DNA from 3 places in the Mycolicibacterium fluoranthenivorans genome. Region 2 is predicted to be linked to each of the others. Evidence: predicted binding sites of a transcription regulator. Region 2 holds the regulator's gene; each other region holds the start of a gene.

Region 1 (4,365 bases), 1.1 Mb from region 2:
GCTGCTGCTACGCCACGGCATCGTCTACTACGAAGGTGCGGCCTGGACCGATGCGCACGATCGGTGGCTCAGGAGCCGGGTGGCACCGCAGTTGCCGACGCTGGCGACCCGGATGGCCTTCGATTCCGACTACGAGCAGGTGTTGATGTTGCAGGCCAGGCGCCGAGGTCTGGACTCGGCGATCGAGAACATCGCCACCGACAGTGAGTTCACCCCCGTGGTGCGCAGGATGTCCTGCCTGCGCGGGGTGGGCACGTTGACGGCGTTCGCGTTGGCAGTCGAGATCGGCGACTGGAACCGGTTCACCGGCAACACGATCGGTGCGTTCATCGGGCTGGTGCCCTCGGAGTCCTCGTCGGGTTCCACGCGATCGCAGGGACCGATCACCAAGACCGGAAACACTCACGCGCGCCGACTACTGGTCGAAGCCGCCTGGCATCACCGACCCAAGTATCAGGCGCGAGCGGTCATGCGTGCACGGTGGGAGAAGGCCCCCGCGGCGGCCCGTGCTCGCGGTCACGAGGGCAACCGTCGTCTGCACAACCGGTGGGTGGATTTCCTGGCGCGGCGCAAGCGGTCCACCGTGGCCAACGTTGCGATCGCCCGTGAACTGGCCGGCTGGTGCTGGTCACTGGCGGTCATGGACGACTGACCGCCACCTGACTGCTTCCTCGCGAGCACGGTGGTAGCAGCGCGTGGATCGACCCGCGACCCAACTATGAGCAGACCTTCGGGTCGACGCTCGACACTAGACCCGCGGATGCGATCCAGCCGAAACCCCGTCCTGCGGTAGCCAACCCGCGAATATCAGTCTGACCGCGCGTCGCCAACGACACGCTCACCACACGGACTCGCCAAGGAAGCAACGAGGCGCCGTCGGGGTAGCTCCCCGACGGCGCCTCCCCATGCCCCTTGACAAAGTTCTCTACATATCAGTTGTCGTTCGGCGGCGACTGGGGTTCGAAGGGTGGGTACCACCACCATTGGGCGCGTTCGCCGGTCGGTCCGGGGTAGGGCGGGACATTCGGTGCCGGTGTGGTGGGTGGGCGGGCCAAGGCTCCGCCGTCGAGTTTTCGGCCGTCGCTGTCGGTGACGACCAGCCGGTCCGCGGGGCCGGTGAGGGTGAGGCCGCCGCGGTGATGCAGGCGGTGGTGGAACGGGCAGAGCAGCACCAGGTTGGACAGTTCGGTGGGGCCGCCGTCTTCCCAATGCTGGAGGTGGTGGGCGTGCAGTCCGCGGGTGGCAGCGCAGCCGGGCACCACACAGCAGCGGTCGCGGTGCTCGAGTGCCCGGCGCAGGCGGCGGTTGATGGTGCGGGTGGCCCGGCCGGCGCCGATCGGTTGGCCGTGGCGTGCAAACCAGATTTCGCAGGTGGCATCGCAGAGCAGGTAGCGCCGTTCATCCTCGGACAGCACCGGGCCCAGGTGCAGTGCAGCGGCGGGCTTGTCGATATCGAGATGGATCACCACGGTGGTGTGCTGGCCGTGCGGGCGCCGGGCCACATCAGAATCCCAGCCGGCTTCGACCAGGCTCATGAACGCATCCACCCGAGTCGGGAACGGTTCTTCGGTGTCGGCGGGGTGTTCGGCGATCAACGCATCGTGGTGGGACTGCACGGCGGCATCGAATGTCGCGGCTTCCAGCCGGGGTAGCCGGATCCGGTAGGTGGTGTACCGGTCCCCGGTGGAGGTTTTCGTGACCTCCGGCCCCGATTCGGTCGGTGTCTCAGGATCGGGACGCGGTGCCATCGTCACCGCGGTGCGCAGCTGGCTGACCGTGGCCACCGACGCCAGTTCGGCGTAATGCTCATCGGAGCCCTCGGCGGCACGTTCGGCGATCACCCCGACCTGATCCAGCGACAACCGCCCCTCACGCAGCGCTTCGGCGCAGCGCGGAAACTCTTCCAGCCGCCGTGCCACCGCGACGACGGTCTCGGCGTTACGCGGGGCGACCCCGGTCTTCCACGCCACCAACGCCGACACCGACCGTGCGCCGGTCAGGCCACATAGCTCCTCGCGCTCCAATTCGGCCACGATCTGCACCAAGCGCCCGTCGATGGCATTGCGCTGCCCGCACAACTCGGCGATCTCGTCGAACAACACCTCCAGCCGCTGTCCGGCGGCCAAAGGTGTTGCGGTACCGGACATGAACCCATCATCGCAGAGGGGACCGACAAGTCCTGACCTCCGCGATGGACCGGCCCGAACCCGACTGGTCATCGAACAAATGTTCGATTACTCTGGGTCGGGTGGGCTGGCACAACGGACCGCCGACCTGGTCGGAGATGGAGCGGGTGCTCTCTGGCCGGTTCCCTCGGCCTGCCGAGGGTGGCGGGCCCCGCCGGATCGAGGCCCCGCCGGGTGACGGCGGGGACAGCCCCGGCTGGTCGCGCAAGCGCGGTGCTTACCGTCCTGCGGATGTCGAACGGGCCCGGTCCAAGGTCCCGTACGCCGAACTGCACACGCATTCGGCATACAGCTTCCTGGACGGGGCCAGCACGCCGGAGGAACTCGTCGAGGAAGCGGCCCGGCTTGATCTGCGGGCCATCGCGCTGACCGACCACGACGGGCTCTACGGGGTGGTGCGGTTCGCCGAGGCCGCCCGCGAGCTCAACGTGGCCACGGTGTTCGGGGCTGAACTGTCGCTGGGTAACGTGGCCCGCACCGAGGATCCCGATCCGCCCGGCCCGCACCTGCTGGTGCTGGCAAGGGGGCCGGAGGGATACCGGCGACTGTCCCGTCAGCTGGCCGCCGCGCATCTGGCCGGTGGGGAGAAGGGTAAACCGCGCTACGACTTCGACGCGCTCACCGAGGCCGCGGGTGGGCACTGGCACATCCTCACGGGCTGCCGCAAAGGGCATGTCCGCCAAGCATTGTCCGACGGCGGCCCGGACGCGGCCGTGCGCGCGTTGGCCGACCTGGTGGACCGGTTCGGACGCGATCGGGTCAGTGTCGAGCTGAGCCACCACGGTCATCCGCGCGATCACGAGCGCAATGCCGCGCTGGCCGCATTGGCGCCGCGGTTCGGGGTGGGCGTGGTGGCCACCACCGGTGCGCATTTCGCCGAGCCGTCCCGTGGTCGGCTGGCCATGGCGATGGCAGCCATCCGGTCACGCCACTCGCTGGACTCCGCGGCCGGCTGGTTGGCCCCGCTGGGTGGGGCACATCTACGCTCGGGAGAGGAGATGACGCGGCTGTTCGGCCCCGATATTGTCTCGGCGGCAGTGGATCTCGGCGAGCAGTGCGCCTTCGAGCTGAGGCTCATCGCACCCCGGCTGCCCCCGTTCGCGGTGCCGGACGGGCACACCGAGAACAGCTGGTTGCGCCACCTCGTCGACGCCGGCGCCGCTGAACGCTACGGGTCGCCGCAGCAGGCGCCCAAAGCCTATGCGCAGATCGAGCACGAACTGAAGATCATCGAGCAGTTGAACTTCCCGGGCTATTTCCTTGTGGTGCACGACATCACCCGGTTCTGCCGGGAGAACGGCATCCTGTGCCAGGGCAGGGGATCGGCGGCGAACTCGGCGGTCTGCTACGCCCTCAAGGTCACCAATGTCGACCCCGTCAGGAACGAGTTGCTGTTCGAGCGGTTCCTATCCCCGGCCCGGGATGGCCCGCCCGATATCGATATCGATATCGAATCGGACCTGCGCGAGAACGCCATCCAGTATGTCTATCAGAAGTACGGACGGGACTACGCCGCGCAGGTCGCCAATGTCATCACCTACCGGGGGCGCAGTGCGATCCGGGATATGGCGCGTGCCCTGGGTTTCTCGCAAGGGCAGCAGGACGCGTGGAGCAAGCAGATCAGCCGGTGGAACGGCCTCGCCGACTCACCTGATGTAGAGGATATCCCCGCCCAGGTGGTGGACCTGGCCACGCAGATCTCCAACCTGCCCCGTCATATGGGTATTCACTCCGGCGGCATGGTGATCTGCGACCGTCCGATCGCCGACGTGTGTCCGGTGGAATGGGCCAGGATGGAAAACCGCAGCGTGCTGCAGTGGGATAAAGATGACTGCGCGGCAATAGGTTTGGTGAAGTTCGACATGCTCGGACTCGGTATGCTCTCGGCCCTGCACTACGCCATCGACCTGGCGGCCGAATACAAGGGGCTCAAGGTCGACCTGGCGCAGCTGGATCTCTCCGAGCCCGCGGTGTACGAGATGTTGCAGCGCGCCGATTCGGTCGGGGTGTTCCAGGTGGAGTCGCGGGCCCAGATGGCGACCCTGCCGCGGCTGAAGCCCCGCGAGTTCTACGACCTGGTGGTCGAGGTGGCGCTGATCCGTCCCGGCCCGATCCAGGGCGGGTCGGTGCATCCCTACATCCGGCGGCGCAACGAACTGGAGGAGGTCGCCTACGACCA
Region 2 (4,365 bases):
CCACCGTGGGTGCGGCCTGGTGGTTGCGTGACCGCGGCACCCCGGTGCGGACCCTGTCGGTACCCGCCGGCCTGGTACAGGTCGAATACACCGAGGACGGTCTCACCGCCGTCAGCGCCCGTGCCGAGTGGGCACCGGAATTCGCGATCTACGAGCTGGATTCGGTGGCCGAGGTGCGCGATGCCGACCCGTCGGACTACCCCGGCGACACCGGGCACTACGTGTGGGCCTGGACCAGCGCCGCAGACGGGGCGCTGCGGTCGAGGGTGTTCGCCCCACACGTGGGAATCGTCGAGGACGAGGCGACCGGCGCTGCCGCGGTGCGGATGACCGACTATCTCAGCCGGGATCTGCACATCACCCAGGGCAAGGGCTCGGAGATACACACCTGGTGGGATCCGCAGGGCTGGGTCAAGATCGCCGGGCGCGTGACCCGCGACAGCGACACCGTGGTCGAATGAGCGGGCTCAGCCGGTGCTCGTCACACGGCGATGGGCGCGCAACGCCTCGATCTCGCGCTCGAAATCGGCGGCCGAGCTAAACGACCGGTACACGGACGCGAATCTGAGGTAGGCGACCTCGTCGAGGTCGCGAAGCGGCCCGAGGATGGCGAGCCCGACCTCGTGGCTGGGAATCTCCGGCGAGCCCGCGGCCCGCACCGCATCCTCGACCTGCTGGGCCAACAGGTTGAGCGCATCGTCGTCCACCTGACGTCCCTGGCAGGCGCGACGGACACCCTTGATGACCTTCTCACGACTGAACGGTTCGGTGACGCCGCTGCGCTTCACCACGGCGAGCACCGCGGTTTCCACGGTGGTGAACCGGCGCCCGCACTCGGGGCAGGAGCGGCGGCGCCTGATGGCCTGCCCCTCATCGGTCTCGCGCGAGTCGACGACCCGTGAATCAGGGTGACGGCAGAACGGACAGTGCATCACCGCTCCTTCGCCGCACCGAATGTCGACCACTTCGAACGACTCCGAGCCTACCTGCACCACCCGCAGGCGTCGCCCGTCTGTCCTGATTGGGCGCTGGACGGGCGGCCGGCCGGGCACCGCCGACATTGGGCGGCAGCGCGTTTGGCCACTCACGAGTCAGCCGATCGGCGCGATGAGGGTCCGCCCGGCGGGCACCGCAGCGGAGTCGAGCTTGTTGAGTTCCTTGATCCGGTCGACCACCGAGTCGACGGGTGCGTCGGGAGCGACCCGCTGCGCCACATGTTGCAGCGTCTCCCCCGCTTCGACCTGCACCACCGACAGCCGGGTGGGTACCTGCACCGCAGCCTGGCCGACGTCACCGCCCACCTGGGCGACCAGACCCAGCCACACCGTGATCGCGGCGGCGATCAGCGCCAGCACCACGGTGGTGACCGGGGTGATCGGGCGGCGGCGGTGCGAGGCCCGTGACATCAGGACGCCGGTGCCGCGGTGCCCGAGCGGGGCACCCGAGGGCCGGCGCACCTGCGGGCGACGGCGCCGCACGACCACATCCCGCGGCAACGGCCACACCTCGGCCGCGGCGCGCCGCCGGACCTCGACCTGGCCGCGGCCCACGGGGCGCGCGTCGAAGTGAGATTCGAACTCGCGATCGAACTCGCGGTCGAACTGGGTGTCGAATCGAGTCTCCAGAATGGTCATTTCTCCGCCTTTCGCCGAGTGGGCCTGCCGATCGTTCGCTTGTGTGTTCGAAGATAGTCGATCATGTGTTCGATGGATAGAACATGTGATCGAACTGTTGCAAACGATAAAGGCACCCACCGACAAGTGGCGGCGCACGCCGACACGCCTCGAACACATGTTTGATTAATGGTCCCGGGGCGACTAGATTCGGCGCCATGAGCGAGCACACCGACACCCCTGAGGCGCGTTCAGGACTCACCGAGCGGCAGCGCACCATTCTGGAGGTCATCCGCGCGTCGGTGACCAGCCGTGGCTACCCGCCGAGCATTCGGGAGATCGGTGACGCGGTCGGCCTGACGTCGACCTCGTCTGTCGCACACCAACTCCGGACACTGGAGAAGAAGGGCTATCTCCGTCGCGATCCCAACCGTCCTCGCGCGGTGGACGTCCGGGGTTCCGACGATACGGTGACGCCGATCGTCGCCACCGACGTCGCCGGATCCGACGCGCTTCCCGAGCCGACCTTCGTGCCGGTGCTGGGCCGGATCGCCGCCGGTGGCCCGATCCTGGCCGAGGAGGCCGTGGAGGACGTGTTCCCGTTGCCCCGCGAACTCGTCGGCGAAGGGTCGCTGTTCCTGTTGAAGGTGGTCGGCGAATCCATGATCGACGCAGCGATCTGCGACGGCGACTGGGTGGTCATCCGTCAGCAGAACGTCGCCGAGAACGGCGATATCGTCGCGGCGATGATCGACGGCGAAGCCACGGTCAAGACGTTCAAGCGCACCCGGGGTCAGGTGTGGCTGATGCCGCACAACCCGGTGTTCGATCCGATCCCCGGCAACGACGCAGTGGTGCTGGGCAAGGTCGTCACCGTCATCCGCAAGATCTGACGGAGATCAGTTGGCGCGAACGAATCCGTTCGTCACCGCGAATTCCTCATTGACGAACCAGATCTCAGCCGGTGTCTGGTCATAGCCGGGCATACCGGGCGTCCAATACTCGCCCGTGCCGGTGTGCGCCTTGATCAGATAGCCCTCGGGTGCGCGGTACGGGTCGCTACCCGCCAGGCGCATCGAGGTATTTGCGGGATCCGGCTCCTCGATATGGATCGCCGCATGGCGTCCGCTGGGGAAGTCGGGTTCGTAGGTCGAGCGCGGAATCGGCGGTAGGCCCGCCACCAGGGGTACGGCGGCAGTCTCCGGTTCGGGCTCGTCGTCGTGGTCCACCTCGTCGCGATCGCTGAGGTCGTCGTCATCCTCGGGGACATCAGACTGGATGCGGGTGGGGGCCGTGTCGACAGAGTCGGCATCGGAGTCGAATTCCAGCGATTCGTGGGCATCGGGTTGGGCCGGTTCGCCGGCTTCGTCGTGCTCTTCGGCGCCGAGCCCCGCCAGCGCCCAGGGACTCTGCGGCGAGTAACCGCCGGGCTCCTGGCCGAATGCGGCGGGCCCACTCTCGTACTCGTCGGGCTCGTGTGACTCGGCGCGGCCGTCGAAACCCGAATCGTGCGGGCCTCGGTAGCCGGCCGCGTACTCGTCCTCACCGTAGCGATCGCCGTCGTAGCCATCGCCCTCGTGGTGCTCGCCGTCGTAGTGCTCACCGAAATGGTCATCCCGCGACCGCCGGTTGCGCAGCACCGCCGTGATGATGAGGCCGACCAGTGCGAGCAGCGGGATCAGGCCCAGCAGCCACCACCAACTCCACGCGTACCACTTCTTGCCGGCGGTACTGCTGGGCTCTGCGGCGGGGGCTTTGGGCGCATCGGCACCGGGCACCTCGAGGCCGGCCAGTTGCGACTGCAGATTCGCGGGCTCCGTCGTGAACTTATGGGTCGACTGGTCCCACGAGATGCTGCCGCCGTTGAACTGCTGGGTGATGACATCACCGTTCTGGGTCTGATCGCTCTTGGGCGCACCCAGATCCCCGGTGGCACCGCCGAGTTTGTCCCACGCCGCGTTCATGGCACCACGGACGATCACGGCGCCGAAGTCGGGAGTCCAGAAGATGACGGGCTTGTCCGCGGCGGCGAACGGCACGAACCGGCTGGCCGGGGCCAGCCCGCCGTCGGATTCGCTGGCGGTCGGGAAGCCGAGATCGCCGGTGGGTCCGCCGACGCTCTCGTACTTGGCCAGCACCTGACCGGTGACGACATCGGCGCCGGTGGCCGGGCTGTAGAAGATCTTGCCGCCGGCGTAGTTCTGGCCGACACCGTCGGAACCGATGGCGTACTGACCGCCGTCCGGGGCGCCGAGCGGACCCAGCGCTCCACCGGCAGCGCGGCGGGCCGCCGCGATCTCCGAAGTGGCGTCGGACGGGACCTCCAGGCCGGCGAGTTGATCGGCGAGTTCGGGCGGCGTCGTGGTGAAGGCCTTGGTCTTCCGGTTCCACGACACCTCACCGCCGGTGAACTGCTGGGAGATCACCTCCCCGCGCGAGATCTCATCCCCGGTGGGCACTCCGAGCACCGCGGCGGATCCGCCGAGTTTGTCCCACGCGGCGTTGATCGCCCCGCGCACCACCCTGGCTCCGTTGTCCGGTGTCCAGAAGATGACGGGGTTGTCCGCCGCACTGAAGGTGGTGTTGCGACTGCCGGGCGCGCGGCCCGGTCCCTCATCGATCGTCGGAAAACCCAGGTCGCTGTCCGCGGGACCGCCCAGAGACTGGTATTTGTCCAGGATCGCGCCGGCCATGATGTGCGCACCGGTCTGCGGAGTGAAGAAGATCTTGCCTCCGGCGAAGTTCTGCCCGA
Region 3 (4,365 bases), 150 kb from region 2:
TGTGAGATCCCGGTCGTCCCACCATTCGTCGCGCACGGGGTGGCTGACGAACACATCCAGCCAGAGGTCATCCCAGGGGTGCGGGTCGTGCGGCAGCTTGAGCAGCTGGTGCATCAGCGTCACCGCGGCCTCGCCGTTCATCGTGCCGAACTTGCGGTGCAGCGGCGGCAGATTGAGCACCTTGCGGGCGATCTGAAGCGGCAGGCTGCGCCAGAAGTCGTCGCTGCGGGCGGCGGTCAACCCCATCATCGACAGGAACGGGGTGATGAAGGCCGAACTCACCAGGCCGTGGTGTGAGGCCGCCTCGAATAGATCCGAGGTGACGGCCAGCGGGAAGATGGCCTTGAGATGCGGAGGCCGCTCGACCGCGGCTTCCAGCTGGGTCATCGCGAAGTAGCTGATGCCGATCATCCCCACGTTGCCGTCACACCACGGTTGGGCCGCAGCCCATTCGACGAGGTCGTGCATATCGCGACGTTCCTGTCCGTCGAAGAAGCCGAATTCGCCACCCGACCCGCCTGTCCCACGGACATTGGCGATCACGTGTACGTAGCCGCGCGACACCCAGAACGGGGTGTTACCGGCCTCGATGAAACCCATCGGTGCGCCGAGGTCCTGGATCTGACGTGGGTAGGGCGACGCGGCGATCAGGACGGGGAAGCGGCCGTCGGCGTCGGGTCGGTGTACGTCGGCCATCAGTGAGATGCCGTCGCGGACCGGCACGCCGACGTTGATGTCGCGGCGTATGCCGTATTGCGGCTCGCTGAGATTGCGGAACGTGCGGCCGGTGGTCTGAGGCCCGTTCAGTGGGGCTTTCAGGGGGGACGTTGCCATAGTCTCACGGTACGTTGAAATTAATCTCAACGCAACGTGAAAATATTGATAGGGTGTCGCGATGGCGAAGAAGGCGGTGCCCCCGGGGCCGCGAGACGAACGCGGCGTCCTTCAGGCGCGCATCCTCGGCGCTGCCCGCGATGCGTTCGCGGACACCGGATACGCCGGGACGACGATCCGGTCGGTGGCGCGGGCGGCCGACGTCGATCCGGCGCTGGTCTACCACTACTTCGGGTCCAAGGATCGGCTGCTGGATGCGGCGACGACACCGCCCCCGCGCTGGTTGGAGAACGTCGCCAACACCTGGGCGACACCGCTGCCAGACCTCGGCGCCGCGCTGCTGCGGCTGATGCTGGGTGCGTGGGGCGATGACGAGATCGGGCCCGTACTGCGCTCGGTACTACAGACCGCGGCGCACGAGCAGAGCACGCGGGAGAAGTTGCGCCGCGTGGTCGAAGGTCAGCTGATGGGGGTGGCGCAGCTGGGTGCCGACGAGCACGATCGCAAGGTGCGCAGCGGCCTGGTGTCCTCGCAGATCATGGGCTTGGCGATGATGCGCTACATCTGGCGGATCGAGCCGGTGGCCACCATGACCGAGGACGAACTGGTCGCCGCCGTCGCGCCGAACCTCCAGCGCTATATCGAAGGGGATCTGTCCAAGTAGAGTGGACAGCCGGAGTTAGACCAGAAAGAGGGCGTACCTGCATGAGCGGCCATTCCAAGTGGGCCACCACAAAGCACAAGAAGGCGATCATCGACGCCCGTCGAGGCAAGAACTTCGCCAAACTGATCAAGAACATCGAGGTGGCCGCGCGGACCGGTGGTGGTGATCCGGGTGGCAACCCGACCCTCTACGACGCCATCCAGAAGGCCAAGAAGTCCTCGGTCCCCAACGACAACATCGAGCGGGCCCGCAAGCGGGGCGCGGGCGAAGAGGCCGGCGGCGCCGACTGGCAGACCATCACCTACGAGGGCTACGGACCCAACGGTGTCGCGGTCCTGGTGGAGTGCCTGACCGATAACAAGAACCGGGCCGCCGGCGAGGTCCGGGTGGCGATGACCCGCAACGGCGGCAATATGGCCGATCCGGGTTCGGTGTCCTACCTGTTCTCCCGCAAAGGCGTGGTGACGCTGGAGAAGAACGGGCTGTCCGAGGATGACGTGCTGGCGGCGGTCCTGGAGGCCGGCGCCGAGGAGATCAACGACCTGGGCGAGAGCTTCGAGATCATCTCCGAGCCCACCGACCTGGTCGCGGTGCGCACCGCGCTGCAGGACGCCGGGATCGACTACGACTCGGCCGAGTCCGGCTTCCAACCGTCGGTGAGCGTGCAGGTCGACCTGGAGGCCGCCCGCAAGGTGCTCAAGCTCGTCGACGCGCTCGAAGACAGCGACGATGTGCAAGAGGTCTACACCAACGTCGACATCCCCGAGGATGTCGCGGCCCAGCTCGATGAGGAGTAGCGGTCCTGTCGTGACGCGGTCGCGGTGACCCGATTCAAGGACGCGGTCGGGGTCCGCTGCTCGGTGCGCCGGGTGTGGTGGCCGTTCGGGGCCATCGCTTTCGACCCCGGCGACAGCGGTGTCTTCTTCTGGATCGGGCTGATGTTCACGTTGCCCGCCCTCGTCATCTGGCCGTTCTGGTTGGCAGCCAGGTTCTTCGGTGCACCCTGGACCATCGTGGTGCGCCGCAAGGGCGACGACCCGCGCGAGGAGAAGGTCCGCGGGTGGGCGGCATCGCGTGCGCGGATGGCTGAGATCGTCGCGGAGATGCAGCGGCCGCTCGACGAGCCGGAAACCCGCGCGACCATCGTCTGACCCGTGGGCTTCGGACCCGACCGGATGGCTCGGGTGTGTCCCTGCGTCGCCTTGTCGCCGTCCGCGGCTAAGGTATCGAACAGCTGTTCGTAGACGGAAGGGTTGGGCGTGCGCGTGATGGGTGTCGACCCCGGGTTGACCCGCTGCGGGCTGTCGGTGATCGAGAGCGGTAAGGGCCGCCAGGTGATCGCGCTGGACGTCGACGTGGTGCGGACCCCGTCGGACTCGCCGCTGGCCATGCGACTGCTGACCATCAGCGACACCGTCGAGCACTGGCTGGATACGCACGTGCCGGATGTGCTGGCCATCGAGCGGGTTTTCGCCAACCACAACGCCAACACCGCGATGGGCACCGCGCAGGCTGGCGGTGTGATCGCCCTGGCCGCGGCCCGTCGCGGTATCGACGTGCACTTCCACACGCCCAGCGAGGTCAAAGCCGCGGTCACCGGGAACGGCCGGGCGGACAAGGCGCAGGTCACCACGATGGTCACCAAGATCCTTGCCCTGCAGCAGAAACCGACCCCCGCCGACGCCGCCGATGCCCTCGCGCTGGCCATCTGTCACTGCTGGCGGGCGCCGATGATCGCCCGGATGGCCGAAGCCGAGGCCAAGGCCGCCGAAGCTCGACGTACCTACCAGGCTCGACTGAAGGCGGCCCGCGCATGATCGCATCGGTACGTGGCGAGGTGATCGACATCGCACTGGACCACGCGGTCATCGAGGCGGCGGGGGTGGGCTACAAGGTGATGGCCACCCCGTCCACACTGGCGACTCTGCGCCGTGGTGACGAGACCAGACTGATCACCGCGATGATCGTGCGCGAGGATTCGATGACGCTGTACGGGTTCGTCGACGGCGAGGCCCGGGACCTGTTCTCCACCCTGCTCGGGGTGTCCGGAGTGGGTCCCAAGATCGCGCTGGCGACGCTTGCGGTCTACGACGCCCATGCGCTGCGCCAGGCGCTCGCCGACGGTGACGTCACCGCACTCACCCGGGTGCCCGGTATCGGGAAGCGGGGCGCCGAACGCCTGGTGCTCGAACTGCGCGACAAGATCGGTGCGGTCGCCGGGGCGGGCCCGGCCGCGGTGGGCGGGTTCGGTGTTCGCGGCCCCGTGGTGGAAGCCCTTGTCGGGCTTGGCTTTGCGGCCAAGCAGGCCGAGGAGGCCACCGACAAGGTGCTCGCCGGCGATCCGGAGGCCACCACCTCCAGCGCGCTGCGCGCCGCGTTGTCCATGCTCGGTAAGAAGTAGACATGGGTCGGTTCAGTGAGGACGCCGAGAGTCCCGACGAGCGGGAGGTCTCACCCGCACTGACGGTCGGCGAGGGCGATGTCGACGCCAGCCTGCGGCCGCGCTCGCTGGCGGAGTTCATCGGCCAGCATCGGGTCCGCGAACAGCTTCAGCTCGTCCTCGAGGGCGCCAAGAACCGCGGCGGCACACCGGATCACATCCTGCTGTCGGGGCCGCCGGGCCTGGGCAAGACCTCGCTGGCGATGATCATCGCCGCCGAACTCGGTGCGGCGCTTCGGGTCACGTCCGGGCCCGCCCTGGAACGCGCGGGTGACCTGGCGGCGATGCTGTCCAATCTGGTCGAAGGCGATGTGCTGTTCATCGACGAGATCCACCGGATCGCCCGGCCGGCCGAGGAGATGCTCTATCTCGCGATGGAGGACTTCCGGGTGGATGTCGTCGTGGGCAAAGGTCCTGGCGCCACCTC

Evidence for each region. The regulator LexA, encoded in region 2, represses DNA repair genes until DNA is damaged. The targets are predictions, from matches to a motif close to CGAACANNTGTTCG.
Region 1: a site for LexA is predicted at 2,220-2,233, ahead of FHU31_RS07800 (error-prone DNA polymerase). Genes of this name have one in related genera too.
Region 3: a site for LexA is predicted at 2,726-2,739, ahead of ruvC (crossover junction endodeoxyribonuclease RuvC). Genes of this name have one in related genera too.

Annotation. Positions count from the first base shown of each region.
Region 1 is NZ_JAANOW010000001.1:1,577,020-1,581,384, forward strand. It holds gene FHU31_RS07790 (IS110 family RNA-guided transposase) at 1-652, shown strand, start outside; gene FHU31_RS07795 (HNH endonuclease signature motif containing protein) at 933-2,147, opposite strand; gene FHU31_RS07800 (error-prone DNA polymerase) at 2,249-4,365, shown strand, end outside.
Region 2 is NZ_JAANOW010000001.1:2,676,521-2,680,885, reverse strand. It holds gene FHU31_RS12945 (PhzF family protein) at 1-461, shown strand, start outside; gene nrdR (transcriptional regulator NrdR) at 468-932, opposite strand; gene FHU31_RS12935 (LysM peptidoglycan-binding domain-containing protein) at 1,092-1,634, opposite strand; gene lexA (transcriptional repressor LexA) at 1,832-2,506, shown strand; gene FHU31_RS12925 (sunset domain-containing protein) at 2,513-4,365, opposite strand, start outside.
Region 3 is NZ_JAANOW010000001.1:2,823,981-2,828,345, forward strand. It holds gene FHU31_RS13745 (CocE/NonD family hydrolase) at 1-834, opposite strand, end outside; gene FHU31_RS13750 (TetR/AcrR family transcriptional regulator) at 896-1,498, shown strand; gene FHU31_RS13755 (YebC/PmpR family DNA-binding transcriptional regulator) at 1,540-2,295, shown strand; gene FHU31_RS13760 (hypothetical protein) at 2,320-2,649, shown strand; gene ruvC (crossover junction endodeoxyribonuclease RuvC) at 2,758-3,315, shown strand; gene ruvA (Holliday junction branch migration protein RuvA) at 3,312-3,899, shown strand; gene ruvB (Holliday junction branch migration DNA helicase RuvB) at 3,902-4,365, shown strand, end outside.